One region of the Streptomyces sp. NPDC032161 genome, then DNA from elsewhere that is predicted to be linked to it. Evidence: riboswitches for the same ligand, from Rfam matches in the RefSeq annotation. Region 1 holds a riboswitch; each other region holds the start of a gene.

Region 1 (9,916 bases):
GCCGTTCAGCAACATCGCGCTGAGCGCGGCCGAGGACCTGGGCGTGGCGGGGATCGTCGTCTTCGCCGTGTTCCATCCGCTGGCGGCCGCGATCATCGCCGCGACGCTGCTGCTGCTCGGCCTGGTGGCCGTGATCTTCCTGACGTCCCGCATCAGCCGGTTCCTGCGTCGCAGGGCCCGGCGGCGCGAGCAGCGGCGCCGGGCCGCGCCGTATGCGTCCGGACCACCGTTCCGGGTCCACGAGCGGTCGTGAGGCCCGTGGACGGGGTGCCGGAGGCCGGCGGTTAAGGTCGCTGGCATGGCACGAATTGCGGTGATCGGCGCCGGGATGGGCGCGATGGCGGCGGCTGCCCGGCTCGCGGTGGCAGGGCACCGGGTGACGGTGTACGAGCGGTCGGAGACCTTCGGCGGCTCGGTCGGCCGGTATGTCCATGACGGTTTCGCCTTCGACACCGGCCCCACGCTGCTGCATCTGCCCGCGGTCTACCGCGACCTGTTCGTGAAGACGGGCAAGGAGCCGCTGGAGCGGTGCGTCACGATGACCCAGGTCGACCCGGCGAGCCGTCACGTCTTCGCGGACGGCACGGCCGTCTCGCTGCCGAACGCCTCGCGAGCCGGTGTGGTCGCCGCGCTGGACGCCGCGCTCGGGGGCGGAGCGGGCGCGGCCTGGGGCGCGTTCCTCGACCGGGCGCGGGACGCCTGGGACCGGTCGAGACGCCCGCTCCTGGAGGAGCCGTTGCGCCCCGACTGGCAGGTGCTCGGCCGCGATCCGTATCCCGCGCCGCGGCAGCGTCGGCTGCTGCGGCCGGCCCGGCAGGCGGGCACGGTGGCGGAGGTCGGCGCATGGGAGCTGGCGGACGCCCGGCTGGCCGCCCTGCTCGACGGCTACGCCCTGTCGTACGGCCTGGACCCGCGCCGCGCACCGGCCGCCGCCGCCCTGCTGCCGTACATGGAGGAGACCTTCGGCAGCTGGTACGTCGAGGGCGGGATCCGGGCCCTGGCGCGGGCGGTGTACGAGCGGTGCCTGGCCCGGAGGGTGGAGTTCGCCCTGGGCCGCGAAGCGGCCCGGGTGGTCGAGAAGGACGGCCGGGCGGCGGGCGTCGAGTTCGTGGACGGCACGGTCGCGGAGGCCGAACACGTGGTGCTGGGGGTCCGGCCGCGCCCCGGCCTGGTGCCCGGTGAGGCGCTGCGGACGGAGGGGGACGGGCCGGGACGGGGGCGGGCGGCGGAGCCGGGCCGGTTCCTGGTCATGCTGTCGCTGAGCGGCGCCCGGCCCGCGGACGCCGCGCACCGGACGGTGGTGCATCCGGCGGACGGCGCGGCGGAGCAGGAGGCGGTGTTCGCCGGACGGGTCGCCGACCGGCCGACGGTGACGGTGCTGCGCCCGGACGATCCGACGACCCGCCCCGACGACGCGCACGAAGCGGTGACGCTGACGGCGACGGTCGCCCCGCACGGGACGGTGGACTGGACGGATCCGGCGACCCGCGCGCGCTTCGCCGACACCCTGATCGAGGCGGCGGGAGCGGTCGTGCCCGGCGTTCGGGAGCGGATCCTGCACACCGAGGTGCGCACCCCGGCCGAGACGGCGGCCGACACGGGCGCGGAGGGCGGTTCGGTGCCCGGGCCCGCGCTGGCCGGGGCCCAGGGGGCGTATCTGCGTCCCGGCAACCGCACCCGGCTGCCGGGGCTCTACCTCGCGGGCGGCTGGTCGCATCCGGGCGGCGGGCTCGCCCATGCCGGGATGTCGGGGGCGCTGGTCGCGGGGCTGATCGTGGAGGGGGACGGGTTCCGGGGCTCCCAGTGACCCCGGGGACGTCGCCTGTCGAGCCCGTCGGCGGCGGCGCCCCGGCGCTCAGTAGCGGTACTGCTCCCCGTCGTAGCCGTTGCCGTTGTGGTAGCCGTTCGGATACGGGGCGGGCTGGGCGGGCCGCTCCGGGGGCATGGCCGGATACTGCTCGCCCTCGCGCTGCTGCGGCACCCAGACACCGCCCGGCGGAGTCTCCGCGTACTGCTGCTGGGCGTACGGGTCGTCGTAGCCGTCGTACGGGACGGGACCGCCCGCGGTGCCGGTTCCGATGTAGGGGTCGGAGTACGCGGCGTACCGCTGCTGCCCGCCGGTGCCGTAGTCGTACGGCCCGGCGAAGGAGTTCTGGCCGCCCAGCGAGTCATGACCGGTCGAGAACGCGTCCTGACCGGTCGGGAACGCCGGGTGGCCGGCGGCGAACACGTCCTGATCGGTGGCGAACGCGGCCGGGCCGGCCGGGAACGTATCGTGGCCGGCCGGGGAATCCTGGCCCGGCGCCGGGTACGCGGTGGGGTCGGTGCCGCCGTCGTACGCGGCGTACTGCGGCTGCAGCCGCGTCTGTGCCTGGTCGTCGAGGCCGCCGCCCCGTGCCGCGCGGGAGTGATCGGAGTAGACGCCGTACTGCCCCGTGTCGTCGGGCAGCGGCTCCGGCTCGTAGACGTCGGCGGGCGAGGCACCGGCCATCGGCTGCGCGGGCACCTGCCCGTCCTGCGCCGCCTCCACGTCCGACACTTCGAGCGTGGGTGCCGCCCTGCGGCCGCTCCGGCCCTTGCCGCCCCTCCCGCCGCGGCGGCGACGGCTCTCGCCGGGGCTTCCTATGGCCCAGCCGGTGGAGAAGCCGCGCCGGAAGGACAGCGTGACGTACGTCTGACCGGTCGCGAACGCGATCGCGCCGACGACGATCACGAAGACGGACGGCAGCAGTACGCCGACCACCACGCAGAGGAAGCCCGCGAAGGCCAGCAGTCGCCAGCGCAGGCGCGCCTTGTACTGCAGGAGCACCTCGCCGAGCAGCCACAGCGCGACGATTCCGAACGCGATGTAGAGGACCGTCCAGCCCATGCCCGCCCCCTCCTACGGCCACCGCCCGGGTCGTGGCGGGTACGGCCGGTCACAACTGCTTGTGCAGTCCGAGATTCTCGTGGATTTCGAGCGTCGCCGTCGAGTTGTTGAGCGTGATGAAGTGCAGTCCGGGCACGCCTTCGGAAAGCAGCCTCGCGCAGAACCGCGTTGCGAAGTCGATACCAATGGAGCGTACAGCGGCGGGATCGTCCTTGACCGCGAGGATCCGTTCTTTCAGCGACGAAGGGAAAGAGGCGTTGCTGAGCTGTGCGAACCGGTCGAGCTGTTTGACGCTGGTCAGCGGCATGACCTCGGGAATGATCGGGGTTTCGCAACCCGCAGCGACTGCCCGGTCACGCATCCGAACATAATCGTCCGGATTGAAGAACATCTGGGTGATCGCATAATCGGCACCGGCACGACACTTGTCCACGAAATGCCGGATGTCGGTGTCCCAGTCGCTCGAACGCGGGTGCATCTCGGGAAATGCCGCGACCCCGACACAGAAATCACCGGATTCCTTGATGAGCCGGACCAGATCGGCCGCGTACCGCACGCCCCGCGGGTGCTCGACCCATTCGCCCATCGGGTCGCCGGGCGGGTCCCCGCGCACGGCGAGGATGTTCCGGATCCCGGCGCCGGCATACTGCCCGACCATGTTGCGCAGCTCGGCGACGGAGTGGTTGACCGCGGTGAGGTGCGCGACCGGGGTGAGGGTGGTGTCGGCGGCGATCTCCTGCGTGGCCTTGACCGTCCCTGCCCGGGTGGAGCCGCCGGCGCCGTACGTCACGGAGACGAAACTCGGCCGCACCGCCTCGACGCGGCGCAGGGCGTTCCAGAGGTTGCGTTCGCCCTTCTCGGTCTTGGGCGCCCAGAACTCGAAGGAGTACGAGGGCTTGCCGGTCGCGAGGAGTTCACGCACCGTGGGCGCGTGATCCGTCCTGGTGGTAGGTGTGCCAAGGGCCATACGGGCAGGTTAACCAGAGCGCGCGGACCGCAGGACCAGACCAGCGCTAAATGTCCGGATTGAACGTTTCTTTGTCCATCCTTCGGACATTCGGCCGTCCACGCTCCGGCCCACCGCGCCCCGATGTCTCCGGACCGCGCCCGGTCACGGGGCCGCGGTCACGCCTCCGCGCGGGCCCGGATCCTTCCGACGAGGTCGGCGGTGGCCGCCGCGGGATCGTCGGCCTCGGTGATCGCCCGTACGACGACCACCCGGCGCGCCCCGGCGTCCAGCACCTCGTCGAGGTTGCCCGCGTCGATCCCGCCGATGGCGAACCAGGGGCGCCGGGTGCCGAGCGAGGCCGCGTACCGCACGAGGTCGAGGCCCGGGGCGGGGCGGCCGGGCTTGGTCGGGGTGGGCCAGCAGGGGCCGGTGCAGAAGTAGTCGACTCCGGGCTGGGCCACGGCCGCGTCGACCTCGGACCGGGCGTGGGTGGAGCGGCCGATCAGCACGTCGTCGCCGAGGACGGCGCGGGCCGCGGGGACCGGCAGGTCTCCCTGGCCGAGGTGGAGCACGTCGGAGCGGATGGCGTGGGCGACGTCGGCCCGGTCGTTCACCGCGAGGAGCTTGCCGTGGCGCGCGCAGGCGTCGGCGAGGACCGCGAGGTGTTCGAGCTCCTCGGCGGCCTCCATGCCCTTGTCGCGCAGCTGGACGATGTCGACCCCGGCGGCGAGGACGGCGTCGAGGAAGGCCGGGAGGTCTCCCTGGCGCCTGCGGGCGTCCGTGCACAGGTAGAGCCGGGCGTCGGACAGCTGCGCGCGAGGCGTGGGCATGGTGCGGTTCCCCCCGAAAGAGCGTGAACGGTGATCGGAGCGGCTCGGGGTGCGGGCCGTGCGGCCCGCACCCCGACGGGCTCTCAGAGCCTGTCGGGCGACCTCTGACCGGGCGGCCACGCCCTGGCACGCACGCTTCCGGCGAGGCGTTGCCGGGATATCCGCGCAGTTCCACTACGAGGACATCCCGGCGCCTTGGAATCGCACGCACCCTACCGCGTCCGTATTCCGATCGAAGGTCACCCGGCAGGCTCTCAGACGGCGAGCGCCTGGGCGCGGCGCTTCACCTCCGTGCCGCGATTCTCGCTCAGTGCCTGGGCGGGGGTGCCCGGCAGGGTCGGGTCGGGGGTGAAGAGCCACTCCAGCATCTCTTCGTCGTTGAAGCCGTCGTCCCGCAGGAGGGTCAGGGTGCCGGAGAGGCCCTTGACCACCTTGTTGCCGGCGATGAAGGCGGCCGGCACCTGGAGAGCCCGGTTCTCACCGCGGCGTACGGCGATGAGCTGGCCCTCCTTGACCAGCTGCCGCACACGTGTCACCTCGACACCGAGCATGTCGGCGATGTCGGGGAGGTGGAGCCAGGCGGGGACGAGAGCATCGATCTTTGCGTCAATCTCGGTCACGGGACAAGCGTGCCATCCCGGACCGACAGTCGGTAGCCGGGCCGACCGTACGGGCGGTGCCGGTACGCCGTCGGAGGGTCGGCGGCCGCGGAGTACGGGTGTCAGAGGGCCGTCGACTTCAGGGGCACGGAGGGATCGGCGGCCCGCGCCGGGTCGATGCGGGTGCCCGCCTCGATGAGCCTGCGGCCCTGCGCCAGGTCGCGGGGGCGGCCCACGGCGAGGACCGCCACCAGGACGCCGTCGCGCAGCCAGCACACCGACCAGGCGGGGCCGGCGGCGTCGCCGCGCCACAACAGGGTGTCGGCGCCCGCGTGGTGGCCCGCGTACTGCACGAACCGGTCGAACTGCTCGGACCAGAAGTACGGGACGGGGTCGTAGGCGGGCGGCACCGGGTGGTCCCCGCCCGCCGCCGCGACGATGTCGGCGGCCACGGTCCGGGGGCCCTGGAGCGCGTTGTCCCAGTGGTGGACGAGCAGGCGTTCGCCGTAGCGGGCGGACGGGAACGAGGCGCAGTCGCCGACCGCGTACACGTCGGGCAGCGAGGTGCGCAGCGCGGCGTCGGCGGTCACCGAGCCGTCGGGGCCGAGCGCGATGCCCGAGCCGGCCAGCCAGCCGGTGGCGGGGCGGGCGCCGATGCCGACGACGACGGCCCCGGCCGGGATCGCGCGGCCGTCCGCGAGGACCACCCGGCTCGGTTCGACGTGGTCGACCCGGGCGCCGGTGAGGAGCTCGGTGCCGCTCTCGGCGTACCAGGCGGCCATCGGGGCGGCGACCTCGGCGGGCAGCGCGCCGGCGAGCGGCTGGTCGGCGGCCTCCAGGACGGTGACCGCGCAGCCGGCGGCGCGGGCCGCGGTGGCGAACTCGGCGCCGATCCAGCCCGCGCCGACGACCACCACGTCGTGCCGCTCGTCGAGGACGGGCCGCAGCCGGGCCGCGTCGTCGAGGGTGCGCAGCAGGTGGACGCCGGGGACACCCTCGGTGCCGGGCAGGACGATCGGTTCGGCGCCGGTCGCGATCACCAGCACGTCGTAGGGGACGGGACCGGACGGGGTGTCCAGTTCGTGCGCCGCGGCCCGCAGTCCGGTGACGTCGAGGCCGAGTGCGAGCTCGATGGCCAGCGCCTCGAAGTCGATGTCGAAGGCGGAGTCCTCGGCCTTGCCGAGCAGCACCGCCTTCGACAACGGGGGCCGGTCGTAGGGCTGGTGGGGTTCGGCGCCGATCATCGTGACGGGGCCGGTGAAGCCCTGTTCCCGCAGGGCCACGGCCGTCTGCACACCGGCCATGCCCGCGCCGACGACGACGACGCGGCGCTCCGCGCCCGGTTCCGGGCGCTCCGACTGCTGCGACTGCTGCTGATCGCTCACCTGTACACCATAAACACCTGACAGAACGTCATGGCAGGGGGAGTTGCTCCACGGTGCTGGTGCCGCTGCCCTCCTGCGACTCCCATTCCCACCGCTCCTCCAGCCGGACCCGGCCGTCCGGGAGATCGACGACGGTGGAGACGCAGTGGCCGCAGGACGTCGTTCCGTCCTGCTTGAGCTGCACGTACCGGAAGTCGAGGACGTCACCGGCGCGGGTGCCGACGAGATGGCCGCGTACCACGTCGCCGCCCGCGTACTCGGCCCAGATCCGGCCGCCCTCCTCGTGGTACGTGAAGCGGGTGCGGGTGCCGACCTGACCGGGCGCCTGGTCGGCGACCGGCGAGAGGACGAGTCCGTCGAGCGAACGGGCCATGGCGCTGCTCCCTTGCCTGGGTCCGGCGGTCCCTCACCCGGGTCCGGCGGGCGGGGTTTAGGGTGGCCACGGTAAGACACTCGCGGGAGCCCGGACGCAGCGGGCTGAGAGGGAGGCTGGAGCGGCCTCCGACCGTACGAACCTGATCCGGGTCATGCCGGCGAAGGGAGGGGCTGGACGCCCATGCGTTCTTCTCATCACGAGGGCCGGTGCGCCCGGGACGGGGGGCCGTACGACGTCCTCGTCGTCGGGGGCGGAATCATCGGCCTGGTGACCGCCTGGCGGACCGCGCAGCGCGGACTGCGCACCGCGGTCGCCGATCCCGATCCGGGCGGCGGGGCCGCCCGCGTGGCCGCCGGGATGCTGGCCGCCGTCACCGAACTCCACTACGGCGAGGAGCTGTTGCTGGGGCTGAATCTCGCCTCGGCCGCCCGCTACCCGGCGTTCGTGGCGGAGCTGGAGGAGGCGAGCGGCCGGGACACGGGCTTTCGCGCCTGTGGCACGCTCGCCGTCGCGCTGGACTCCGACGACCGGGCCCATCTGCGGGAGCTGCACGCCCTGCAACGGCGTTCGGGCCTGGAGTCGGAGTGGCTGACGGGCCGCGAGTGCCGCCGCCTGGAGCCGATGCTCGCGCCGGGCGTGCGCGGCGGGCTGCGGGTCGACGGCGATCACCAGATCGATCCGCGCCGGCTGGCCGCCGCGCTGCTGACCGCGTGCGAGCGGGCCGGGGTGGTCTTCCACCGGGCCCGGGCGGAGCGTCTGACGGTGGTGCGCGACCGGGCCACTGGAATCGTGCTCGCCGGGGGCCCGGAGCTGGCCGCCGACCAGGTCGTGCTCGCCGCGGGGAGTCTCAGCGGCCGGCTGCCGGGCCTGCCGGACGCGGTCGCGCCACCGGTCCGGCCGGTGAAGGGGCAGGTGCTGCGGCTGACCGTGCCCGCCCGGTACGCGCCCTTCCTCTCCCGGACGGTCCGGGCCGTGGTCCGGGGCGGCCCCCTCTATCTCGTACCGCGCGAGAACGGCGAACTGGTCGTCGGCGCCACCAGCGAGGAGATGGGCTGGGACACCACCGTCACCGCGGGCGGCGTCTACGAGCTGCTGCGGGACGCCCACGAGCTGGTGCCCGGCATCACGGAGCTGCCGCTCGTCGAGACCCGGGCCGGTCTGCGCCCCGGCTCCCCCGACAACGCCCCGCTGCTGGGCCCCACCGCGCTGCCCGGCCTCCATCTCGCGACCGGCCACCATCGCAACGGGGTGCTGCTCACGCCCGTCACCGGAGACGTCATGGCGGCGTCGCTGGCCGACGGAGAGCTGCCCGAGGTGGCCCGCCCCTTCACCCCGTACCGCTTCTCGCCCGCCGTCGACTCCGTACGTCAGGAGCAGCCCGCATGACCGAGCCCGCGCCCTCCCCCGCTTCCGGTTCCGTGCCCCTCGCCGACTCCGCGCCCGTCCCCTCCCCCTCCCCCGCCTCCGTGTCCGTGTCCGTGAACGGGGAGGTCCGGCTCCTCGCCGCGGGCACCGCCCTGGACGCGCTGGTCGCCGGGCTGACCTCGGCCCGCTCCGGTGTCGCGGCGGCCGTCAACGAGAGCGTCGTGCCGCGCGGGCAGTGGTCCGCCACGGCGCTGCGCGACGGGGACCGGGTCGAGATCCTGACCGCGGTCCAGGGAGGCTGACCGTGTCCGACGACCTCTTCGCCCTCGGGGACACCACGTTCGGCTCCCGGCTGATCATGGGCACGGGCGGGGCGCCCAGCCTCGATGTGCTGGAACGCTCCCTCGTCGCCTCCGGCACCGAGCTGACCACCGTCGCGATGCGCCGCCTCGACCCGGCCGTGCAGGGCTCGGTGCTCTCCGTCCTGCGACGGCTCTCCATCCGCGTCCTGCCGAACACGGCGGGCTGCTTCACCGCGGGCGAGGCCGTGCTGACCGCCCGGCTGGCCCGCGAGGCCCTCGGCACCGACTGGGTCAAGCTGGAGGTGGTGGCCGACGAGCGGACCCTGCTGCCCGACCCGGTCGAGCTGCTGGACGCCGCGGAGACCCTGGTGGACGACGGTTTCACCGTGCTGCCGTACACCAACGACGACCCGGTGCTGGCCCGCCGCCTCCAGGACGTGGGCTGCGCGGCGGTGATGCCGCTCGGCTCCCCCATCGGCTCCGGTCTCGGCATCCGCAATCCGCACAACTTCCAGCTGATCGTCGAGCAGGCGCGGGTGCCGGTGATCCTCGACGCGGGCGCCGGGACCGCCTCGGACGCGGCGCTGGCGATGGAGCTGGGGTGCGCGGCGGTGATGCTGGCCTCCGCCGTGACCCGGGCCCAGGAGCCCGAGCTGATGGCCGCCGCGATGCGGCACGCGGTGGCGGGCGGACGGCTGGCGTACCGGGCGGGCCGGATCCCGCGCCGGCACTTCGCCGAGGCGTCGTCGCCGGTGGCGGGGCGCGCGGTGCTGGACCCCGAGCGCCCGGCCTTCTGACCGGGGCGGCCGGACGTCCCGGCGGGCACCGGGCGGAGCGTGTCGCCGTCACGGCTCGGCTGCGGTTCGGCCCCGGGGCCGTCCGGGCCGTCGGACGTGTCCGCCGCGGCTCGTAGACTCGCATCCGTGGATACGACCCTCCAGGACCCGCTCGTCGGGCAGCTGCTCGACGGCCGCTACCGCGTCGATGCCCGCATCGCCGTGGGTGGCATGGCCACGGTCTACCGGGCCGTGGACACCCGGCTCGACCGGGTGCTCGCTCTCAAGGTGATGCACCCGGCACTCGCCACCGACGCGTCCTTCGTGGAGCGGTTCATACGCGAGGCCAAGTCCGTGGCCCGGCTCGCGCACCCGAATGTGGTCGGGGTCTTCGACCAGGGCGCCCAGGGCCAGTACGTCTACCTCGCGATGGAGTACGTCCCGGGCTGCACGCTGCGCGACGTG
Region 2 (9,916 bases), on a different contig from region 1:
GTGCGCAGGTCCAGTGGCGGCTTGTCCAGGGTGATCAGGAAGCCGAAGCCGACGGTGACCGCCGACACCCCGAGCGGCAGCATCAGCAGCGCGTCGAAACCGCGCACGAGCCGCCCCGCGCGCCGGGTCAGCGCCGCGGCGGCCAACCCGCCGACGACCAGCGCGATCACGGTCGCGACCAGCGCGTACGCCACGGAGTTCCCGATCGCTTCGAGCGGCGCGACCAGGAAGGTGCCGCCGCCCGCGTCCACGGACCCCAGGGCACGGTAGAAGTCGAGGCCGTGGCCGTCCGGGGTGTCCAGCGAGCGTTCCACCAGCACCGCGAGGGGCAGCAGGATCAGCACCAGCACGGTCAGCAGCACCGCGCCGAGCAGCGCCCACTGCCCGGCCCCGCGCGGCCTGCGGGCGGTCCGTTCCGGATCGACCAGCCTCAGCGCGGTCTCCCTGCGCCGTACGGTCCAGGCGTGCGCGGCGAGGATCGCGCCCACGGTGGCGAACTGCGTCAGCGTCAGCACGGCGGCCGTCGGAAGGGCGAGGAGCTGGGCGGTCTGCCGGTAGATCTCCACCTCCAGCGTGGCGTACCCGGGGCCGCCGAGGATCTGCACGACGCCGAAGGAGGTGAAGGTGAAGAGGAAGACCATCAGCGCGGCGGCGGCAACGGCGGGCGCGAGGGCCGGCAGCGTGACCCGCCGCCAGGCCGCGAACCGTCCGGCGCCCAGCACCCGGGCGGCCTCCTCCTGCCGCGGGTCGAGCTGCGCCCACAGACCGCCGACGGTCCGTACGACCACCGCGTAGTTGAAGAAGACATGAGCCAGGAGAATCGCCCACACCGTGGTGTCGAGGCGCACCCCCCAGAGTTCGTCGAGGAACCCGCCGCGACCCAGCATCGCCAGGAAAGCCGTCCCGACGACGACGGTCGGCAGGACGAACGGCACGGTGACCACCGCCCGCAGCAATTGCTTTCCGGGGAAGTCGAGGCGGGCGAAGACGTACGCGCCGGGCAGCGCGACGAGCAGCGTCAGCGCGGTCGAGGCGAGCGCCTGCCAGGTGGTGAACCACAGGACGTCACGGATCTCCGGCCGGGCCAGCACCTCACCGATCCGGCCGAACTGCCACACTCCGTCCGCCTTCAGCCCCCGGCCGACGATCGCGACGACGGGGTAGGCGAAGAACACCGCGAAGAACGCGAGGGGCACGGCCATCAGGGAGGGCCGCACCGCGCCCGCACCCAGGCGCCGGGCCGCCGTCCGCACCGCGTCCGTCGTACGCCCGGCGCGCGGGCGCGGACCCGTGATGTCCGCGCCCTTCGCCGCCGTGCCCGTCCCCTGTGCGGCGGTCCCGGCTACTTCACGACGAGCGAGGACCACGACTGGACCCACTGCTCACGGTTCTTGGCGATCAGGTCGGGGGCGACGGTCGTCGGCTTCTCGACGGTCTCTCCGAACTTCGTGAACAGCTCCGGCAGTTTCGCGTCCGACACGACCGGGTTCACGAACATGTTGAGCGGCATGTCCTCCTGGAACTTCTTGCCGATCAGGAAGTCCAGCAGTGCCTTGCCGCCCGCCTCGTTCCCGGCGCCGTCCAGCAGGCCCGCGAACTCGATCTGCCGGAAGCAGGTCCCGGTGGCGACCCCGGTCGGGGCCTCGGTCGGCTGCGGCTTCGCGTACAGCACCTCGACGGGCGGGCTGGAGGCGTACGAGACGACGAGCGGACGGTCGGCCTTGGCCTTCCTGCCGCCCGCGGAGCCGGAGAACTCCTCGTTGTACGCCTGCTCCCAGCCGTCGACGACCTTGACGCCGTTGTCCTTCAGCTTCTTCCAGTAGTCCTGGTAGCCCTTCTCGCCGTAGGCGGCGACGGTGCCGAGGAGGAAGCCGAGGCCGGGCGACGAGGTCGCCGCGTTCTCGGTGACCAGGAGGTTCTTGTACGCGGGCTTCGCCAGGTCGTCGAAGGTCCGCGGCGGGGCGAGCTTCTTGTCGGCGAAGTACTTCTTGTCGTAGTTCACGCAGACGTCGCCGGTGTCGACCGGCGTGACCCGGTGCTCGGCGTCCAGCCGGGTGGCGGCCGCGACCCGGTCGATGCCCTTCGCCTCGTACGGCGTGAACAGGCCGCTGTCCAGGGCGCGGGAGAGCAGCGTGTTGTCGACGCCGAAGAACACGTCTCCGCGCGGTGAGCCCTTGGTCAGGATCTCCTGGTTGAGCGCGACGCCCGCGTCGCCGCTCTTGAGGACCTTGACGGTGTAGCCGGTCTCCGCGGTGAACTCCTTCAGCACCGCATCGGACGCGTTGAAGGAGTCGTGGCTGACGAGCGTCACGGTCTTCGGATCGGTGCCCTTAGTGCCGCCGGAGCCGGAGGACGACGTGTCGGAACTCCCGCACCCGGCCAGTGCCGTGATGCCGAGCGCGGCCACGACGGCCGTGGCCGTGAGACGTACGGACCCGCGCGTGGTTCCCGTGGTCCTGCGCGTGGTGGTCATGATGGATTCCTCCTGGGTTTTGGCCAGGAAGAGACGCGGCCCCACCCGCGAGACGCGGGCAGGGCGCAACAGCATGAGTTGATGACCGAACTTCCTACCCGGAATGACCCGGGCGAGGTTCAGAGGGTCTGCGGACGACCGGTCCCCCGGTGCCGCACTCTCAGCGCTGTGGCGCTCCCCTGTCGGAATATGAAGTTGATTTCCGGACCAGGTTACACGGACCGCGCGGCCGGGCCGCCGGGGCCTCGTCGTCCGGTCGACGCCGGAGGCCCGCAGCCCTTGACGCCCCGTCCGCTCCGGATTCCTGCCGGACCACCGCGGCCCCGGCGAGCGCCGGGCCCGCCGCTCCCGTGGAACCGGCGGGCCGCTCTCAGCGCTCGCGGGCCCGGCGGACTTCGGCCTCGGCATCCCACGGACCCGGAGAACGCCTGCGTCAGCGCTCGGCCGCCGCCAGCTGTCCGCAGGCCCCGTCGATCTCCTGGCCCCGGGTGTCCCGTACGGTCACCGGCACCCCGTGCGCCGCGATGGCCTCGACGAACGCCTTCTCGTCCTCGGGCCGGGAGGCGGTCCACTTGGAGCCGGGCGTCGGGTTCAGCGGGATCAGGTTGACGTGCACCCGCTTGCCCTTGAGCAGCCGGCCGAGCAGGTCGCCCCGCCACGCCTGGTCGTTGATGTCCCGGATCAGCGCGTACTCGATGGAGACGCGGCGGCCGGACTTCTCCGCGTACTCCCACGCGGCGTCCAGCACCTCGCGCACCTTCCACCGGGTGTTCACCGGGACGAGGGTGTCGCGCAGCTCGTCGTCCGGCGCGTGCAGCGAGACGGCGAGACGGCACTTGAAGCCCTCGTCGGCGAAGCGCAGCATCGCGGGCACCAGCCCCACGGTGGAAACGGTGATCCCGCGCTGTGAGAGCCCCAGCCCGTCCGGCTCCGGATCGGTCAGCCGGCGGATCGCGCCGACCACGCGGTTGTAGTTGGCCAGCGGCTCGCCCATGCCCATGAAGACGATGTTGGAGAGCCGCGCCGGTCCTCCGGGCACCTCCCCGTCGCGCAGCGCCCGCATGCCGTCCACGATCTGGTGGACGATCTCCGCGGTCGACAGATTGCGGTCCAGACCGGCCTGCCCGGTGGCGCAGAACGGGCAGTTCATCCCGCAGCCCGCCTGCGAGGAGATGCACATCGTCACCCGCTCCGGGTAACGCATCAGGACGGACTCGACGAGCGTCCCGTCGTGCAGCTTCCACAGCGTCTTGCGGGTGGTGTCGTCGTCGCAGCTGATGTGGCGGACCACCGACATCAGCTCGGGGAACATCGCCTCGGCGAGCTTCTCCCGCGAGGCGGCCGGGATGTTGGTCCACTCGGCCGGGTCGTGCGCGTACCGCGCGAAGTAGTGCTGCGAGAGCTGCTGGGCGCGGAACGGCTTCTCGCCGATCGCGGCGACCGCCTCCTTGCGCTCGGCGGGCGTGAGGTCGGCGAGATGCCGCGGCGGCTTCTTGGCTCCGCGGGGTGCGACGAAAGTGAGTTCTCCGGGCTTAGGCATGGTCCGTCCAGTGTCGCAGACGCGACGACGAGGGCCCGCCGCCCTGTGGACAACGTCCCGTGGGCAGCGGGCCCTCGTCTGAGAACGCCCAGGTCGGGACGGGCGGACCGTCCCGCGGGCTCACAGCCTGCCGGGTGCTCTCAGCCGGAGCCGACGAACAGCACCAGCAGCAGCCAGACCACCGGAGCGGTCGGCAGCAGCGAGTCCAGCCGGTCCATAATCCCGCCGTGTCCCGGCAGCAGCGTGCCCATGTCCTTGATGCCGAGGTCCCGCTTGATCATCGACTCGCCCAGGTCGCCGAGGGTGGCGCTGACCGCGACCGCGAGCCCCAGCAGCAGCCCCTGCCACCAGGCACCGCCGTCGATCAGGAACTGCATGCACAGGGCACCCGCGACCATCGCGAAGGCGACGGCCCCGAAGAGGCCCTCGCGGGTCTTCCCGGGGCTGATGCGCGGCGCGAGCTTGTGCTTGCCGAAGCGCCAGCCGACGGCGTACGCCCCTGTGTCGCTGACCACGGTCAGCAGCAGGAAGGTGAGCACCCGCTGCGGTCCGTCGTCCGCGGTCAGGAGCATGGCGACGAACGTGGCGAGGAACGGCACGTAGAACGCGGCGAACACACCGGCCGTGACGTCCTTGAGGTAGCCCTCCGGAGGCTGGGCCATCCGCCAGACGAGAACCGCGAGCGCGGTCAGTGCCACGGCCACCCAGGCGCCCTCGGCGCCCTTCATGTACCCGGCCACCACCATCGCCGCACCGCCGACCGCCAGCGGCACGAGCGGCGCGTTGATGCCCTTGCGCTCCGACAGCCGTGAGGTGAGCTCCCACAGGCCCACGACGACGGCGACGACGATCACCCCGACGAAGACGGCCTTCACGACGAACAGCGAGGCGACGATGACGGCACCGAGCCCCACCCCGACCCCTATGGCGGCTCGCAGATCGCGGCCCGCACGTTTCTTCTGCGGGGACGGTGGCGCGGTGGGCATGGGCTCCTGCGGCTTCTCGTCACGGAACAGGGGGCCGCCGTTCGGGCGTGCGCCCCCCTGCTCCCGGTCGTCACGGTCGTCAGCGTCTCCACCTGTGTCAGGGGCGTCCGGCACGATGGGCATGGGCCGAGTCTGCTGGGCGTCATGCACATCGTGCGCGGGACCCGCCGGGGCAGCACGCATCTCGGGCGCAGCCCACGGACCGGCTCCCGGCGTGGCGCCCCAGGAAGAGTCGTTCATCAGACTTCGAGCAGCTCGGCTTCCTTGTGCTTGAGCAGCTCGTCGACCTGTGCGACGTACTTCGCGGTGGTGTCGTCGAGCTCCTTCTCGGCGCGACGCACCTCGTCCTCGCCGGTCTCCTTGTCCTTGACCAGCTTGTCGAGCGCTTCCTTGGCCTTGCGGCGCACGGCCCGGATGGAGATGCGGGAGTCCTCGGCCTTGGTCCTCGCGACCTTGATGTAGTCGCGGCGGCGCTCCTCGGTGAGCTCCGGGAAGGTCACCCGGATGATATTGCCGTCGTTGCTCGGGTTGACGCCGAGGTCCGAGTCGCGGATGGCCTGCTCGATGTTGCGCAGCGCGCTCTTGTCGAACGGCGTCACGACGGCCATGCGGGGCTCGGGCACCGAGAACGAGGCGAGCTGGTTGATCGGGGTCAGCGCACCGTAGTAGTCGGCGACGATCTTGTTGAACATCGCCGGGTGGGCGCGGCCGGTCCGGATCGCGGCGAAGTCCTCTTTCGCGACGACGACGGCCTTCTCCATCTTCTCCTCGGCCTCGAGGAGGGTTTCTTCGATCACCACGTGCTCCTGCGTGTCTTGAGTGGGCCCGGCGTGCTCGGGCCCGCGGATCTGCGTCGCGTCCTCACCTGCACGGTGTCCGACCGGCAGGCCGTTGTCCATCCTCCGGGGCGCCGTGCCGGGGCTTTCCCCGCGGGTCCCGGACCCTGCCCGCGGCTTCCCGGGGACGTTTCCCGGTCCTCAGGCCCGGGTGCCCTGGTCACTCACGAGCGTGCCGATCTTCTCACCCTTGACCGCGCGGGCGATATTGCCCGTGGCCGTCAGCTCGAAGACGAGGATCGGCAGCTCGTTGTCACGGCAGAGCGTGATGGCGGTGGCGTCGGCGACCTTGAGATCGCGCGCGAGCACCTCGCCGTATTCGAGCGCGTCGAACTTCACCGCGTCGGGGTTGCTCTTCGGGTCGGAGTCGTAGACCCCGTCCACACCGTTCTTGCCCATCAGCAGGGCCTGGGCGCCGATCTCCAGGGCCCGCTGGGCGGCGGTGGTGTCGGTGGAGAAGTACGGCATGCCCATGCCCGCGCCGAAGATGACGACGCGACCCTTCTCCAGGTGCCGCACGGCGCGCAGCGGAATGTACGGCTCCGCGACCTGACCCATGGTGATGGCCGTCTGGACGCGGGAGTCGATGCCCTCCTTCTCCAGGAAGTCCTGGAGCGCCAGACAGTTCATGACCGTGCCGAGCATGCCCATGTAGTCGGACCGGGCCCGGTCCATGCCGCGCTGCTGGAGTTCGGCGCCGCGGAAGAAGTTCCCGCCGCCGATCACGACCGCGATCTGTGCGCCGTCACGGACGACCGCCGCGATTTCCCTGGCGATGGCGTGTACGACGTCGGGGTCGACACCGAGTCCCCCGCCGCCGGCGAACGCCTCTCCGGACAGCTTCAGCATGAAGCGCCCGGGTACCTTGTCGTCATCGCGCTTGTGGTCGCCTTTGGCGGCGTCCGCGCCCTTGTTCATGGAGATTCTCCTCGTGCACATACCAAGAAGGCCATTGCCGGTGGGTCTGGTGTCCCTCAGCGGCAATGGCCTCCTCGTCAGATCTGCGGTCATACGGCATGGGTGCGGCCGACGACTGCACCGGACCCCCTGAGGGATCCACCGTTGTTCGCGGACGAACTCAGATGCCGACCTTGATGCGCGAGAAGCGCTTCAGGGTGACACCGGCCTCGTCCAGAACCTTCTGGACCGACTTCTTGTTGTCCTTGGCGAACGCCTGCTCCAGAGCGACGACCTCCTTGAAGAAGCCGTTGACCCGCCCCTCGACGATCTTCGGGAGAGCGGCCTCGGGCTTGCCCTCCTCGCGGGAGGTGGCCTCGGCGACACGGCGCTCGTTCTCGACCGTCTCGGCCGGGACGTCCTCGCGGCTGAGGTACTTCGGGGCGAAGGCGGCGATGTGCTGCGCGACGTCCTTGGCGACCTCGGCGTTCTCCTTGTCCAGCTCGACCAGGACGCCGACCTGCGGCGGGAGGTCGGGCATGGTGCGGTGCATGTACGCGGCCACGTAACCGCCGGTGAACTGCGCGAAGCGGTCCAGGACGATCTTCTCGCCGAGGTTGGCGTTGGCCTCGTCGACGTACGCCTGGACGGTCTTGCCGGCCTCGATCTCGGAGGCGAGCAGCGCGGCCAGGTCGGCCGGGGAGGTTGCGGCGACGTGCGCGGCGAGCGTGTTGGCGACGCTCTGGAACTTCTCGCCCTTGGCGACGAAGTCCGTCTCGCACTTCAGCTCGAGCAGGACGCCGGAGGTCTTGTCCTCGGAGATGAGGGAGACGACGGCACCGTTCTCGGCGGAACGGCCCTCGCGCTTGGCGACGCCCTTCTGGCCCTTGATACGGAGCGCCTCGACGGCCTTCTCGACGTTGCCCTCGGCCTCGTCCAGCGCCTTCTTGCAGTCCATCATGCCGGCGCCGGTCAGCTCGCGGAGCTTCTTGACGTCAGCGGCGGTGTAGTTCGCCATGAGTCTGTGTTTCTCTCTCGAAGTCTGAAAGATCTACGGGTGAACGGCGGGGGCGGTGCTCGTGGCACCGGCCCCCGCCGTCATCAGCCGTGACGGGTGTCAGGCCTGCTCGGCGTCCGCGGCCGGGGCTTCGGCCTTGTCGGCGTCCGCGGCCTTCTCGGTCTCGGCGGAGGACTGGACCTCGGCGTCGGCCTTCTTGTCGCCCTCGAGCAGGTCGCGCTCCCACTCGGCGAGCGGCTCACCGGCGGCCTTCTCGCCCGGCTTCGAGTCACCGGTGGCGGCACCGGAGCGGGCGATGAGGCCCTCGGCGACGGCGTCGGCGATCACGCGGGTGAGCAGGGTGACGGAGCGGATCGCGTCGTCGTTGCCCGGAATCTTGTAGTCGACCTCGTCGGGGTCGCAGTTGGTGTCGAGGATCGCGACGACCGGGATGTTGAGCTTGCGAGCCTCGCCGACGGCGATGTGCTCCTTCTTGGTGTCGACGATCCAGACGGCGCTCGGCACCTTCTGCATCTCGCGGATACCACCGAGGGTCTTCTCCAGCTTGGCCTTCTCGCGCGAGAGGACCAGGAGCTCCTTCTTGGTGAGACCGGAGGCGGCCACGTCCTCGAAGTCGATGAGCTCCAGCTCCTTCAGGCGCTGGAGGCGCTTGTAGACGGTGGAGAAGTTGGTGAGCATGCCACCGAGCCAACGCTGGTTGACGTACGGCATACCGACGCGCGTCGCCTGCTCGGCGATGGCCTCCTGGGCCTGCTTCTTGGTACCGACGAACATGATGGAGCCGCCGTGGGCGACGGTCTCCTTGACGAACTCGTAGGCGCGGTCGATGTACGACAGCGACTGGAGCAGGTCGATGATGTAGATGCCGTTGCGCTCGGTGAAGATGAAGCGCTTCATCTTCGGGTTCCAACGACGGGTCTGGTGACCGAAGTGGACGCCGCTCTCCAGCAGCTCCCGCATCGTGACGACGGCCATGGCCGTACTCCTTGGGGTACTCGGTTGTCGCGACCGCAGGATTGCTGTCGCGCCTGACGCCCCGACGCGCCGTGCCACGAAGGACCGAGGAGCGCGGCCACCGTCCGCGAAGAGGGAGGTGGCGGGGCGTGCGAAGTCGACCCGGTGACCCGGATCGCCATAGGAAGTGTACGGGACGGGCCGGGTGCCGGGTGACGGCGCTGTCCACAACCGGTCGGTAGTCCACAGATCCGGTTCGTGATCCCCCGCGGATCCGGGCGGTGCGGGACGGTTCTGCCATGCGACCCGCACCTGATCCGAGGGCTTCCCGCCGCGCGCCCGTCCGTGGGCGTCGGCTCCGTGCCGTGCATGCCGTGATGGCGACGGCCGGCCTTCTCGCGCTGCTGTACGGCGCCGCGACCGGGGCACCGGTGTCCGGGCACCCGACCGCCCCCGCCGTGGCGGCCTTCCCGGCCGCGCCCGTGGGTGACCCCGTGCCCGTACCGGCGCGCGACCCGGTTCCCGAGCCGCCGCCCGCACCTGATCCCGCGCCCGCGCCGCCGCCCGTGGGTGATCCCGCGCCCGAGCCCCTCCCCGCCCCGCCGTCGCAGTCGGACGGCGCCCGGAGCCGGCCGCTCGCCGGACGGCTCGCGATCGTCCGGGGCTGGGAACCACCGGCCAGCGCCTACGGGCGGGGCCACCGCGGAGTGGATCTCGCCGCGGCGCCGGGCGCGGCGGTGCTCGCGGCAGCCACGGGACGCGTCTCCTTCGCGGGGCGGGTCGCGGGGCGCGGGGTGGTGACCATCGAGGTGGCCGACGGCGGCGACCCGCCGCTGCGGACAAGCTACGAGCCGGTGCGCGCGCTCGTCACCGCGGGCGAGCGGGTGGAGGGCGGTCAGCGCGTCGGGGTGATGGAGGCCGGGCCGTTCCACTGCCCGGCGGGCTGTCTGCACTGGGGGCTGCGGCGCGGTGACACGTATCTGGACCCGCTGTCGCTGCTGCCGCCCGAGCTGCTGCGGCGGGGCCCGTCCCGTCTGCTGCCGGTGTTCGGCGTGCCGGAACCGGGCGGGTCGGCCGACGGGGCCGGGGACGGACTCGCCGCCCCCGGCGTTCTGCTCGCCGCCTCGCGACGCGCCCTACCGCCGCGCGCCGCCCGACGGCCCGCTGTCAGCCCCGTGCGCCCTGTACGCCGCGCAGAACCATGGCCACGGC
Region 3 (9,916 bases), on a different contig from region 1:
CCGGAGCCCTGGCCGGCCCGCGAGCCGGGACTCGGGCCGCTCTACGTCGTCGGCGACGTCCACGGCTACCTGGACGAGCTGGTCGCCGCTCTCGCCGAGCAGGGCCTCATCGACTCCGACGGCAGGTGGGCCGCGGGCAACACCCGGCTCTGGTTCCTCGGCGACTTCACCGACCGCGGTCCGGACGGCATCGGCGTCATCGACCTCGTGATGCGCCTCTCCGCCGAGGCCGCCGCCGCGGGCGGGTACTGCAAGGCGTTGATGGGAAATCACGAGCTGTTGCTCATCGGCGCCAAACGGTTCGGCGACACGCCGGTGAACTCGGGCGCGGGCACCGCCACCTTCCAGGCCGCCTGGCTGCTCAACGGCGGTCAGAAGAACGACATGGAGCGGCTCCAGGACGTCCACCTCCAGTGGATGTCCCGCCTCGACGCGATCGTCGAGGAGGACGGGCATCTGCTGATGCACTCCGACACGACGGCGTACCTCGACTACGGCAGCACCATCGAGGACGTCAACGACACGGTGCACGCCATTCTCACGCGCAACGACGCCGACGAGTGCTGGGACCTCTTCCGCAAGTTCACCAAGCGGTTCGCCTTCCGTGACGACGCGGGACCGCAGGCCGTGCGGGAACTGATGGCCGCCTACGGCGGACAGCGCATCGTCCATGGTCACAGCCCCATTCCCTACCTCCTCGGCGAGGTCGGGTCGGAGGTCGGAGAGGACAGCTCGGGTCCCGTGGTCGAAGGCCCGCACGTGTACGCCGACGGGCTCGCCATCGCCATGGACGGCGGAGTGACCATGGCCGGAAAGCTGCTGGTCGTCCAACTCCCCCTGCATGACTGACGGTTTTACGGGAAGACGCTTCCACGACCTGACCACGCCGAGCACCGGGCCGAGCACCGGGCCTATTTCCGGAAACCCCCTGTCACCGCGTGCCGTGGGCGCTCTACCATCGGCGTATCCGTAGCAGGCTCTCCTCCGTTTCCGCCCAACTGCCCGGCAAAGACGGGCTGTCGGGCCCGACGGAGCATCGGGGGATGCACATGAGAAGCGCTCCGCACCTGCTGACCGAGGACCGCCCCGAGTACGAGCGGATCCTCGACGACGCACTGCGCCACGCCCATCGACGGCCGGATCTGGCCGCGGTCGGTGAACGGCTCAACGCCGTACAGCTGCGCACCATGGCGCTGGCCGCCACGGACATGATCACGGCGACGGCGGCCACCGAGTACGACCACTACGTGCGGGCCCGTGAGGAACTGCGCGGCACGGCCGACGGGGAGGACCCGCTCGCCGGGTCGGACACGGACCGTCCGGGCCGGTCGGGCGCCGGTGCGGGAGCGGTCGTCACGGTCCTCGCGCCCGTGCTCGCCGGCACCGCCGCGTTCATATTCCTGCTGGTCGGCTATCTGCTGAAGCTGCTCAGTCCGCCGCCCGCCTTCGCCTCGACCCTGGTCACCGCGGGCTGGTTCTTCGCCGTGGTCATGGCCGCCGCCATCCTGGTCGCCGCGGTCGGACTGCTGATCACCGCGCTGCGCAACGGCTCCGCTTCGGAGAACGCCGTGCGCGACGAGATCGAACTGCCGGAGGACGTGGCGCGGGCCCGGGAAGCCTGGCGGCACGCGCTGCTGGAACGCGGCATCCTGCCGTTCCTGCGCGACGCCCTCGACGACCCCGAGGCCGCGTCCACCGCACGCACACCGCAGCGCTCGCCGAACCGCATCCCGAAAGTCGGCTACAGCCGCCCCGACTTCTCCGGCCCGGACGAGGGCCCGGCCGCGGGCCCCCGGCCGACCTTCACCAGCCCGGACTTCACCAGCCCCGACTTCGGCGCCCCCGAGCACGACGTGGAATGACGGCGCCGCCGCACGCGCCCCCTCCCCCCGGAGCCCGGTCACGCGGGCCGCGCACACCCCCTCCACCCCGCCCGGGGCCCCTGATCCGGGCCGCGGCCAAGGACGCGGACGAGCCGCGCCCGATCACAGGTCCCAGGACCTCGGGCGCGCCTGCCCCTCCCACTCGGGACGGAGCAGCGAGAACACCGCGACGTCGTACCGCCGCCCCCGGTGCAGGCACGCCGACCGGCTCACCCCCTCCCGGATGAACCCCGACCTGTCGAGGACGGCGAGCGCGGCCGCGTTGTCCGCGTGGGTGATGGCCCGGAGACGGTACAGGGGAAGCTCCCCGAACGCCAGGTCCGTCAGCGCGTCCAGAGCCCGCGTGCCGTATCCGCGACCGCGGTGCCGCGGGGACAGCAGCAGCTCGACATCGGCGGTGCCGTTGGCGTAGTTCTGGTCGGTGAGGGCCGCGTGGCCCACGGGGGTGCCGTCGGCGAGCACGACGAGGAAGTCGTCCCGGTCCTGGTCCTCCTGATCGCGCTCGATGTGCTCGCGCAGCGAGGCGAGCGAACGCGGCCAGACCCCCATCTCATGGGCGGCCGCCGGATCGCACCGCCACTCCTGCAGCAGCTCGGCGTCCTCGGTCTCGACGGCGACGAAGGCGACGTCCCGTCCGCGCCAGCACGGCTGCCGGTCCGCTTCCACCACCCGCACCGCGTCCGTCGTGTCCACTGCGTCCCGCGCCTGCGTGGTGTCCGTCCTCTGTCCTGTCATGCCGCTCATGCACGGATGCTACGGAGACCCGGCCGTCGCGTTCATCCGATTTCCGCCCCGGGGGGCGCGGCTTCCGCGTGGCCGGTGAGGAGCCCGGGGGCGAACCGGGCACGGGCCGGGGCGAGCGAGGCGACAGGGGGCGGAACCCTGCGGACGCCGTTGGCTAATTCGGTCCCTGCTTTGCCCCGGCGGGCGTCAGTTCGTCGGGGCAAAGTCGCGTGAATTGGCTGGTGCGGGTGCGGGCTCGTGGTGTGCCGGTGAGATGGGCGTCGATGCGGGCGAGGTTGATCGCTGCGCCGGTGAGCTGGTGCTGGGGACTGGTCTTTGCCAGGCCCCGGTAGCGGGATCTGCGCAGGCCGCAGTGTCCGGCGGCCTGGGAGATGGTGCTCTCGACACCGGCACGGATCTTGTAGCGCTCCTTCCACGCATCGGTCTGCTGTTCAGCGTGGATGTGCCGGATGGCCTCGTGCTCGGCCTGCTGTTGCCGCAGCATGAGTTCGTGCTGGCGGCCGGTGGCCGAGCTGACGCACTTCCGCAGGTCGGGGCAGGGGCGGCAGCGGCTGGCAGGGAACCTGACGCGGATGGCCGGCACGCCGTTGGAATCGAGGCGGGGATACCAGTGCGTGGTAGTGACGCCGTTCGGGCAGGACACCTGCCGGTGCTTCCAGTCGATGGTGAACGCGTCGAGCCCGAAGGCGCCTTTGGCCTGGTGCGACGTATTGTCGGCCAGCGGCCCGTGCAGTTCGACGCCGTACTCGGCCCGAGCGGCAAGGATGCGGGCGGCGGTGGGATATCCGGCGTCCGCCCAGTGCCCGGCGGGCAGGCGGTCCCGGGCGGCGAGGCAGGCGTGGATCTCCTCGTTCATCGCGTTGTCCACGACGGTCGCCACCGTGGTCGTTCGTGACCAGGTGCGCAACGCCGTCCTCGCCGCAGGTCTCAGTGAGGTGGACCTTGTATCCGTTCCACATGGTGTCCCGTTTGACGCCGACACGGGCTTCCGGGTCAATAGGGGCCGACCAGGCGCATCGCGCCCGGCGGCCGGTCTTTTGGGCCCCTGCGCATCACCTCACCGTCCACCCGGTGGAAACTCTGCACCCAGATCCGGCGCAGGATCTCCACCTCGTCCAGTGCACGCAGCGCCGCAGGGGTATCGGCGGCGAAGACCGCTTCCAGCAGGCGTGTCCCGTCCCGGCCGATCCGGGCTCCCGCCTCGTCCCGCTTCGCGCGGGCCTTGGGGAACCGGGAGTCCTCGGCCCTGGTGGCGTAGTGGCGGAACCAGTCCGGCTCCGCGATCCCGGACAGCCACTCCGGAGCGGCCTGCGCGAGCGCGTTCAATGCCGCCCGCAGCGTCTCGGCCACCTGCTCCAGCCAGCACGGCTCACGCGCCGACGACAGCACATGCGAGGAATCGGTCCGGGCCCGGCCCGCGCTCTTGAGCGGCCCCTTCTCCCGTGCCGCGACCAGCACCCCGTCCATGACCCGGCGCCCGCCAACGGCCCCGGCCAGCCGGCCCCTGAACTCCGACAGCACCGAAAAGTCGAAGCCGGGATCAGCGAGGTCAAGCCCGAGCGCGTACGTGAAGTCGATCCGCGCACGCACCGCCTCCGCGGCCTGGCGGTCGGTCAGCCCCTCCACGAACCGGAGCACCGACACCAGCGCCGGCCCCGCAGGTGACCAGGCAGGCCGGCCACGTGAGGCGAACAGATCCGCGAAGTCCTCATCGCGGAACATCGGCCCCAACTCGTCCCGGGCCCGGATCGCCAGGCTTCCCTTCGGGAACGCTGCCCGGGCGACCCGCACCGTCTCCGCCGGAATCTCCCCCGGCCCCTTCGGCTGCATCGACATCGACACCCACCCCACACAACAACGTCGGTCTCCACGACCACAACCGGATCGTGAAGACCGACGTCACGCGCGGGACCGAACAAACCAACAGCGTCCCCTGCGGTCCGCCCCCCTTGTCGCCTCGGTCGGCTCTCGTCTCAGTCCGCGACGGGCAGGTAGACGCGGTGGCCCGCCGCCGCGAACTCCTTCGACTTCTCCGACATCCCCGCCTCGATCTCCGCCTGTGACACCCCGTGTTCACGCCGGATGTCCTGAGAGATCTTCATCGAGCAGAACTTCGGGCCGCACATCGAGCAGAAGTGCGCCGTCTTCGCCGGCTCCGCCGGCAGCGTCTCGTCGTGGAACTCCCGTGCCGTGACCGGATCGAGCGCCAGATTGAACTGGTCCTCCCAACGGAACTCGAACCGGGCGTCGGAGAGCGCGTCGTCCCAGTCCTGCGCCCCCGGATGCCCCTTGGCGAGATCCGCGGCGTGGGCCGCGATCTTGTACGTGATCACGCCGGTCTTCACGTCGTCCCGGTTCGGCAGCCCGAGGTGCTCCTTGGGCGTCACGTAACAGAGCATCGCCGTGCCCCACCAGGCGATCATCGCCGCGCCGATACCCGAGGTGATGTGGTCGTACGCCGGAGCGACATCGGTGGTCAGCGGGCCGAGCGTGTAGAAGGGAGCCTCTTCGCAGATCTCCTGCTGGAGGTCGATGTTCTCCTTGATCTTGTGCATCGGGACATGGCCCGGCCCCTCGATCATGGTCTGGACGCCGTACCGCTTGGCGATCGTGTTCAGCTCCCCGAGCGTGCGCAGCTCGGCGAACTGCGCCTCGTCGTTGGCGTCCGAGATCGAGCCGGGGCGCAGCCCGTCGCCGAGCGAGTACGTCACGTCGTAGGAGGCGAGGAGTTCGCAGAGCTCCTCGAAGTTCTCGTAGAGGAACGACTCCTTGTGGTGGGCGAGACACCACGCCGCCATGATCGAGCCGCCTCGCGAGACGATGCCGGTCTTGCGGCGGGCGGTCAGCGGAACGTACGGCAGGCGTACGCCGGCGTGCACCGTCATGTAGTCGACGCCCTGCTCGGCCTGTTCGACGACGGTGTCCCGGTAGATCTCCCAGGTCAACTCCTCGGCCTTGCCGTCGACCTTTTCGAGGGCCTGGTAGAGGGGCACGGTGCCGATCGGCACGGGCGAGTTGCGCAGAACCCACTCACGGGTGGTGTGAATGTTGCGGCCGGTGGAAAGGTCCATGACCGTGTCGGCGCCCCACCGCGTCGCCCACGTCATCTTCTCCACCTCCTCCTCGATGGAGGACGTCACCGCGGAGTTGCCGATGTTGGCATTGACCTTCACCAGGAACCGCTTCCCGATGATCATCGGCTCGGTCTCGGGGTGGTTGACGTTGGCCGGCAGCACGGCGCGGCCCGCGGCGATCTCCTCCCGCACCACCTCCGGCTCGACGTTCTCCCGGATCGCCACGTACTCCATCTCCGGGGTGATCTCGCCCCGGCGGGCGTACGCGAGCTGGGTCACGGGCCGGCCGTCCCGGCTGCGGCGCGGCAGCCGGGGCCGACCGGGGAAGACTGCGTCGAGATTGCGCAGCCCTTCCCCAAGCTCTCGGCTTCGCTCGAGCAGGGGAGACCCCGTTCTCGGCGAGGTGTGCTTGAGCCCGTCGTCCTCGGGTCGGACGGGCCGGCCCGGGTACTCCTCGGTGTCGCCGCGCGCGATGATCCAGTTCTCCCGCAGCGGCGCGAGCCCGCGACGGACGTCGGTCTCGACGGTGGGGTCGGTGTACGGCCCCGACGTGTCGTACAGCGTCACGTCCTTGCCGTTGGTGAGGTGCACCTGACGGACCGGCACACGGATGTCGGGGCGCGAGCCCTGGACGTATCCCTTGTGCCAGCCGATGGACTTCCCGGCCTCGTCGCTCTGGTTGGAGGCAGGCGTGCGTGCGTCCGATGTGGTCATGAGACCTACTCCCTACGCCGGCATTACCCGGTAACAGGTTCGGCGGTCGGCGCAGCTCATCCCGTACGGACGTACGGATATCAGCGCCCTCTCAGCCCGGTGCTCCGAGCTCCCGCGTGTGCAAAGGTTCCTCCACGCTAGCGCCCCGTCCGGCGGAATGAACAGAGGGTCCCATGCCTCCTTGCGATGATCGCCCGGTGATGTCCCTCCCTAGCGTTCCCGAACCGCCGAGTCCCCACCACGGCCACACACACGGCCATACGCACGCCCACGGCCCCGCCGCGCCCGTCTCCAGACATCTGCGGAAGGTCATCGCGGCCGTACTGATCCCGTTCGCCGCCGCGGTCCTCGCCGGACTGGCGGCGCTCTGGCCGGGCGGTGCGCCACCGCACGAACGAACCGGTGTCGGCTTCGACCGGCAGACCCAGCAGGGGAAGGTGGTGAACGTCGACACGGTGGACTGCAAGGAGGTGAACGCCTCCCAGATGCCGGTCGGCGGCGAGACCGCTCCGCAGTCGGCGGGCCGCACCGGGCTGTGCGCGAAGGCCACGGTCGAGGTGACGACCGGTCACGACAAGGGCCGGCGGTTCGTGGAGATCGTCCAGCCCGACGCACCACGTCAGCTGCGCGAGGGGCAGGGCGTGGTCGTGGCGTACGCCCCGGACGCGCCCCACGACCTGCAGTACTCGGTGACCGATGTGAACCGGAAGTTCCCGATGGCGCTGCTGGCCGGGATCTTCGCCCTGGTCGTGGTCGCGGTGGGAAGGATGCGCGGGGTGATGGCGCTGGTCGCGCTCGCCGTGTCGTTCGCCGTGCTGACCCTGTTCATCCTCCCGGCCATCCTTCAGGGCTCGAATCCGCTGATCGTGGCGGTGGTCGGGTCCAGTGCCATCATGCTGATCGCGCTCTACATGTGCCATGGGCTCACCGCCCGCACCTCGGTCGCGGTGGTGGGCACACTGATCTCGCTGCTGCTGATCGGGCTGCTCGGCTCGCTGTTCATCGGCTGGGCGAGCCTGACCGGCAACACCGACGACAGCACCGGCCTCATCCACGGCCTGTATCCGCGCATCGACATGAGCGGCCTGCTGCTGGCCGGCGTCATCATCGGTTCGCTCGGGGTGCTCGACGACGTGACGGTCACCCAGACGTCGGCCGTCTGGGAACTGCACCAGGCGAACCCGACGATGGGCGTGCGGGGGCTCTACCGGGCGGGGATCAGGATCGGGCGCGATCACATCGCCTCGGTCGTCAATACGCTGGTGCTCGCCTACGCGGGCGCCGCGCTGCCGTTGCTGCTGCTGTTCTCGATCGCCAGGAGCAGCGTGGGCACGGTGGCCAACAGCGAGCTGGTGGCGGAGGAGATCGTACGGACGCTGGTCGGTTCGATCGGGCTGGTCGCATCGGTGCCGGTGACAACGGTGCTCGCCGCGCTGGTGGTCTCCGCGGACCGTACAGGGCTCGGCGCGGAAGCCGGAGCTTCAGCACCCGTACGGGCCGGGAAGGGCCGCCGTCGCAGGACGAAGCCATGAGCACCCCGGAACGGACATCGGCCGACAGACGAGGAGCGGTCCTGAATACGGAGAGCGATTCACCCATTCGGCGGATGCCGTGTTCGACCGGCGGGCACCGGTCGGCGACACCGTTTCCTTCAGCCGGCGTTCTGCTCCTCGGCGAGGATCCGACCCAGGGCCTCCTCCAGGTTTCCCTCGAAGTCACCCAGCGTGCGCTCCTGTCCGAGCGGCACGAGCTTGTCGGTCCGGTCGAGAAAAGCCACGAGCGGCGCCGAACCAGCCCGGAAGAGGGCACGGTCGGCGCCCACCTGAAGGCGGATGTGTACATCGGAAAGCCCCTCGGGATCCGTGGGCCCGATGTGCACATCGCCGTCGCCACTGGGGCTGTTGAGGCCGTCGAGCAGCAACTCACGGCCGAATGCCCAGGTGACGGGGGCGTCACCGGGCAGATGGAAGGTCATCCGAATCGCATACGGATCACACACTTCGTACCGGAGCTCCACCGGGATCCGGAAAGAGAGCTCCTCGGAGACGAGAAAGCTCATCATGACCTCAGCTTGAACCGACTCGCGCATCGTTCAACCCCGCAGTAGATGAATCTGGCCAGGAATGATCCCCCATGGCCCTATTGACGCCATCGTGGTGCACGCGATAGCAGATCACAAGGAGTGATTTTTCAGATACTGATAGAGAACACGAATGAACGCAAGAGGTTGGACACTTCACCACGTAGCTGTTCGACTGCGGGGAGCAATCGGTGTTCCTGTTCCAGGGGTACTGAAATCGCCATAGCGGCGGCGGTGAAGCCGGCGCTGATCGGGATGGCCGCGCAGACCGTTCCCAGCGCGTACTCCTGCCGTTCGACGACGGGTTCCATGCGCTCCAGCGACCGCAGCCGCTCCAGGAATGTCGCGCGGTCCCTCACCGAATAGGGGGTCAGTGGCCGTACCGGATGCCGGTTCAGGTGGTCCTCGCGCGCCTTCTCGTCCAGTCGGCTCAGCAGGCACTGGCCGATCGCGTGGGCGTGCCCGGTCTCCCGGAAGGACGCCCACTCGCGCACGGCGGGCATGGCGGGATCATCGGCGACCGCGACGAGTTCGATCTCGCCCTCTCGGTAGACGGCGCAGTACACGGGGACACCGATGGCCTCGCGCCAGCGGCTGAGCGACTCGGACATCCTGCTGCGACGATTCTGCGGCGTACCCTCGGCGGTCAGACGCTCGGCGGCGGCGCCGAAGCGGAACACTCCGTTGTCACGACGCAGATAGCCCTCATGCGTCAGGGTGCGCAGCAGGTGATAGGCCGTGGGAAGGGGGAGCCCCGCCTCCCTGGCCAGCTGCTTCGCGGGCGCCCCGTCGCGATGCGCGCCCACTGCTTCCAGCAGCCTCAGCGCTCGCTGCACCGAGCCGATCAAGGTCGGGGAAGCGGTGCTCGATGCCGTGGTCAACGGTCACCCCCAGGCATGGTGACGGGCGGTCAGCCCGCCTGTGGGGGCCTCCCCCACAGACCGCCGCATGGCTGGGTACGAGGGCCGAACACCGTGCAAACCACTGGTCATGGTGGTGACGGTCAGTTAATTCCCAGGTGGCGGCAGTGGAATGCCACCATATCGGCCGTATCCCCAAGGTGCGTTGTTTCGTCCCTGGCTTAGCTCAGCTGGGCTAACACCATGGCTGGTTTCCGATCCCCCTGATTACTACCAGCCACCACCTGAGGAGGACATGACCTTGCGCACGACGAAGACGAGACCGCCGACCAGGATCACGAAGAGCAGGATCTTGAAGAGCAGGCCGATCACGAAACCGAGCACGCTGGCGATCAGTCCGCCGAACACGACGATCGCGATCACCGGCACCGCGATCCACTTCACCCACCAGGGCATCCCGGCGAATATCTCCCGTACGGCCATCGTCCTCGCCTCGTCTCTGTGCGTCCCTGCTCCGACACTCCCGATGCTAGAGGCGCGAAGGCACCGGAGGGGCGTTCC

What was found. A riboswitch is a leader RNA that binds a small molecule or an ion and turns the genes downstream of it on or off. The one in region 1 is predicted to bind thiamine pyrophosphate.
Region 2: linked by a shared signal. The riboswitch ahead of AB0E67_RS00375 (thiamine ABC transporter substrate-binding protein) and the one ahead of thiO (glycine oxidase ThiO) in region 1 are both predicted to bind thiamine pyrophosphate.
Region 3: linked by a shared signal. The riboswitch ahead of thiC (phosphomethylpyrimidine synthase ThiC) and the one ahead of thiO (glycine oxidase ThiO) in region 1 are both predicted to bind thiamine pyrophosphate.

What each region holds. Positions count from the first base shown of each region.
Region 1 is NZ_JBEZVN010000002.1:357,675-367,590, forward strand. Features, by position in the region: gene AB0E67_RS07370 (DUF4126 domain-containing protein) at 1-253, shown strand, start outside; gene AB0E67_RS07375 (NAD(P)/FAD-dependent oxidoreductase) at 299-1,807, shown strand; gene AB0E67_RS07380 (hypothetical protein) at 1,856-2,869, opposite strand; gene metF (methylenetetrahydrofolate reductase [NAD(P)H]) at 2,919-3,836, opposite strand; gene thiE (thiamine phosphate synthase) at 3,995-4,648, opposite strand; gene AB0E67_RS07395 (Rv2175c family DNA-binding protein) at 4,903-5,268, opposite strand; gene AB0E67_RS07400 (FAD-dependent oxidoreductase) at 5,370-6,551, opposite strand; gene AB0E67_RS07405 (hypothetical protein) at 6,661-7,005, opposite strand; TPP riboswitch at 7,078-7,191, shown strand; gene thiO (glycine oxidase ThiO) at 7,189-8,394, shown strand; gene thiS (sulfur carrier protein ThiS) at 8,391-8,675, shown strand; gene AB0E67_RS07420 (thiazole synthase) at 8,678-9,472, shown strand; gene pknB (Stk1 family PASTA domain-containing Ser/Thr kinase) at 9,599-9,916, shown strand, end outside.
Region 2 is NZ_JBEZVN010000001.1:95,380-105,295, forward strand. Features, by position in the region: gene AB0E67_RS00370 (iron ABC transporter permease) at 1-1,202, opposite strand, end outside; gene AB0E67_RS00375 (thiamine ABC transporter substrate-binding protein) at 1,343-2,473, opposite strand; TPP riboswitch at 2,547-2,664, opposite strand; gene rlmN (23S rRNA (adenine(2503)-C(2))-methyltransferase RlmN) at 2,907-4,013, opposite strand; gene AB0E67_RS00385 (phosphatidate cytidylyltransferase) at 4,154-5,239, opposite strand; gene frr (ribosome recycling factor) at 5,239-5,796, opposite strand; gene pyrH (UMP kinase) at 5,977-6,753, opposite strand; gene tsf (translation elongation factor Ts) at 6,914-7,750, opposite strand; gene rpsB (30S ribosomal protein S2) at 7,850-8,725, opposite strand; partial or broken gene AB0E67_RS00410 (peptidoglycan DD-metalloendopeptidase family protein) at 9,322-9,768, shown strand; gene AB0E67_RS00415 (helix-turn-helix domain-containing protein) at 9,872-9,916, opposite strand, start outside.
Region 3 is NZ_JBEZVN010000038.1:17,045-26,960, reverse strand. Features, by position in the region: gene AB0E67_RS31865 (metallophosphoesterase) at 1-849, shown strand, start outside; gene AB0E67_RS31860 (hypothetical protein) at 1,044-1,862, shown strand; gene AB0E67_RS31855 (GNAT family protein) at 1,986-2,627, opposite strand; partial or broken gene AB0E67_RS31850 (IS1182 family transposase) at 2,782-4,463, opposite strand; gene thiC (phosphomethylpyrimidine synthase ThiC) at 4,601-6,415, opposite strand; TPP riboswitch at 6,408-6,541, opposite strand; gene AB0E67_RS31840 (YibE/F family protein) at 6,616-7,947, shown strand; gene AB0E67_RS31835 (SsgA family sporulation/cell division regulator) at 8,067-8,504, opposite strand; gene AB0E67_RS31830 (helix-turn-helix domain-containing protein) at 8,606-9,376, opposite strand; gene AB0E67_RS31825 (DUF5326 family protein) at 9,626-9,838, opposite strand.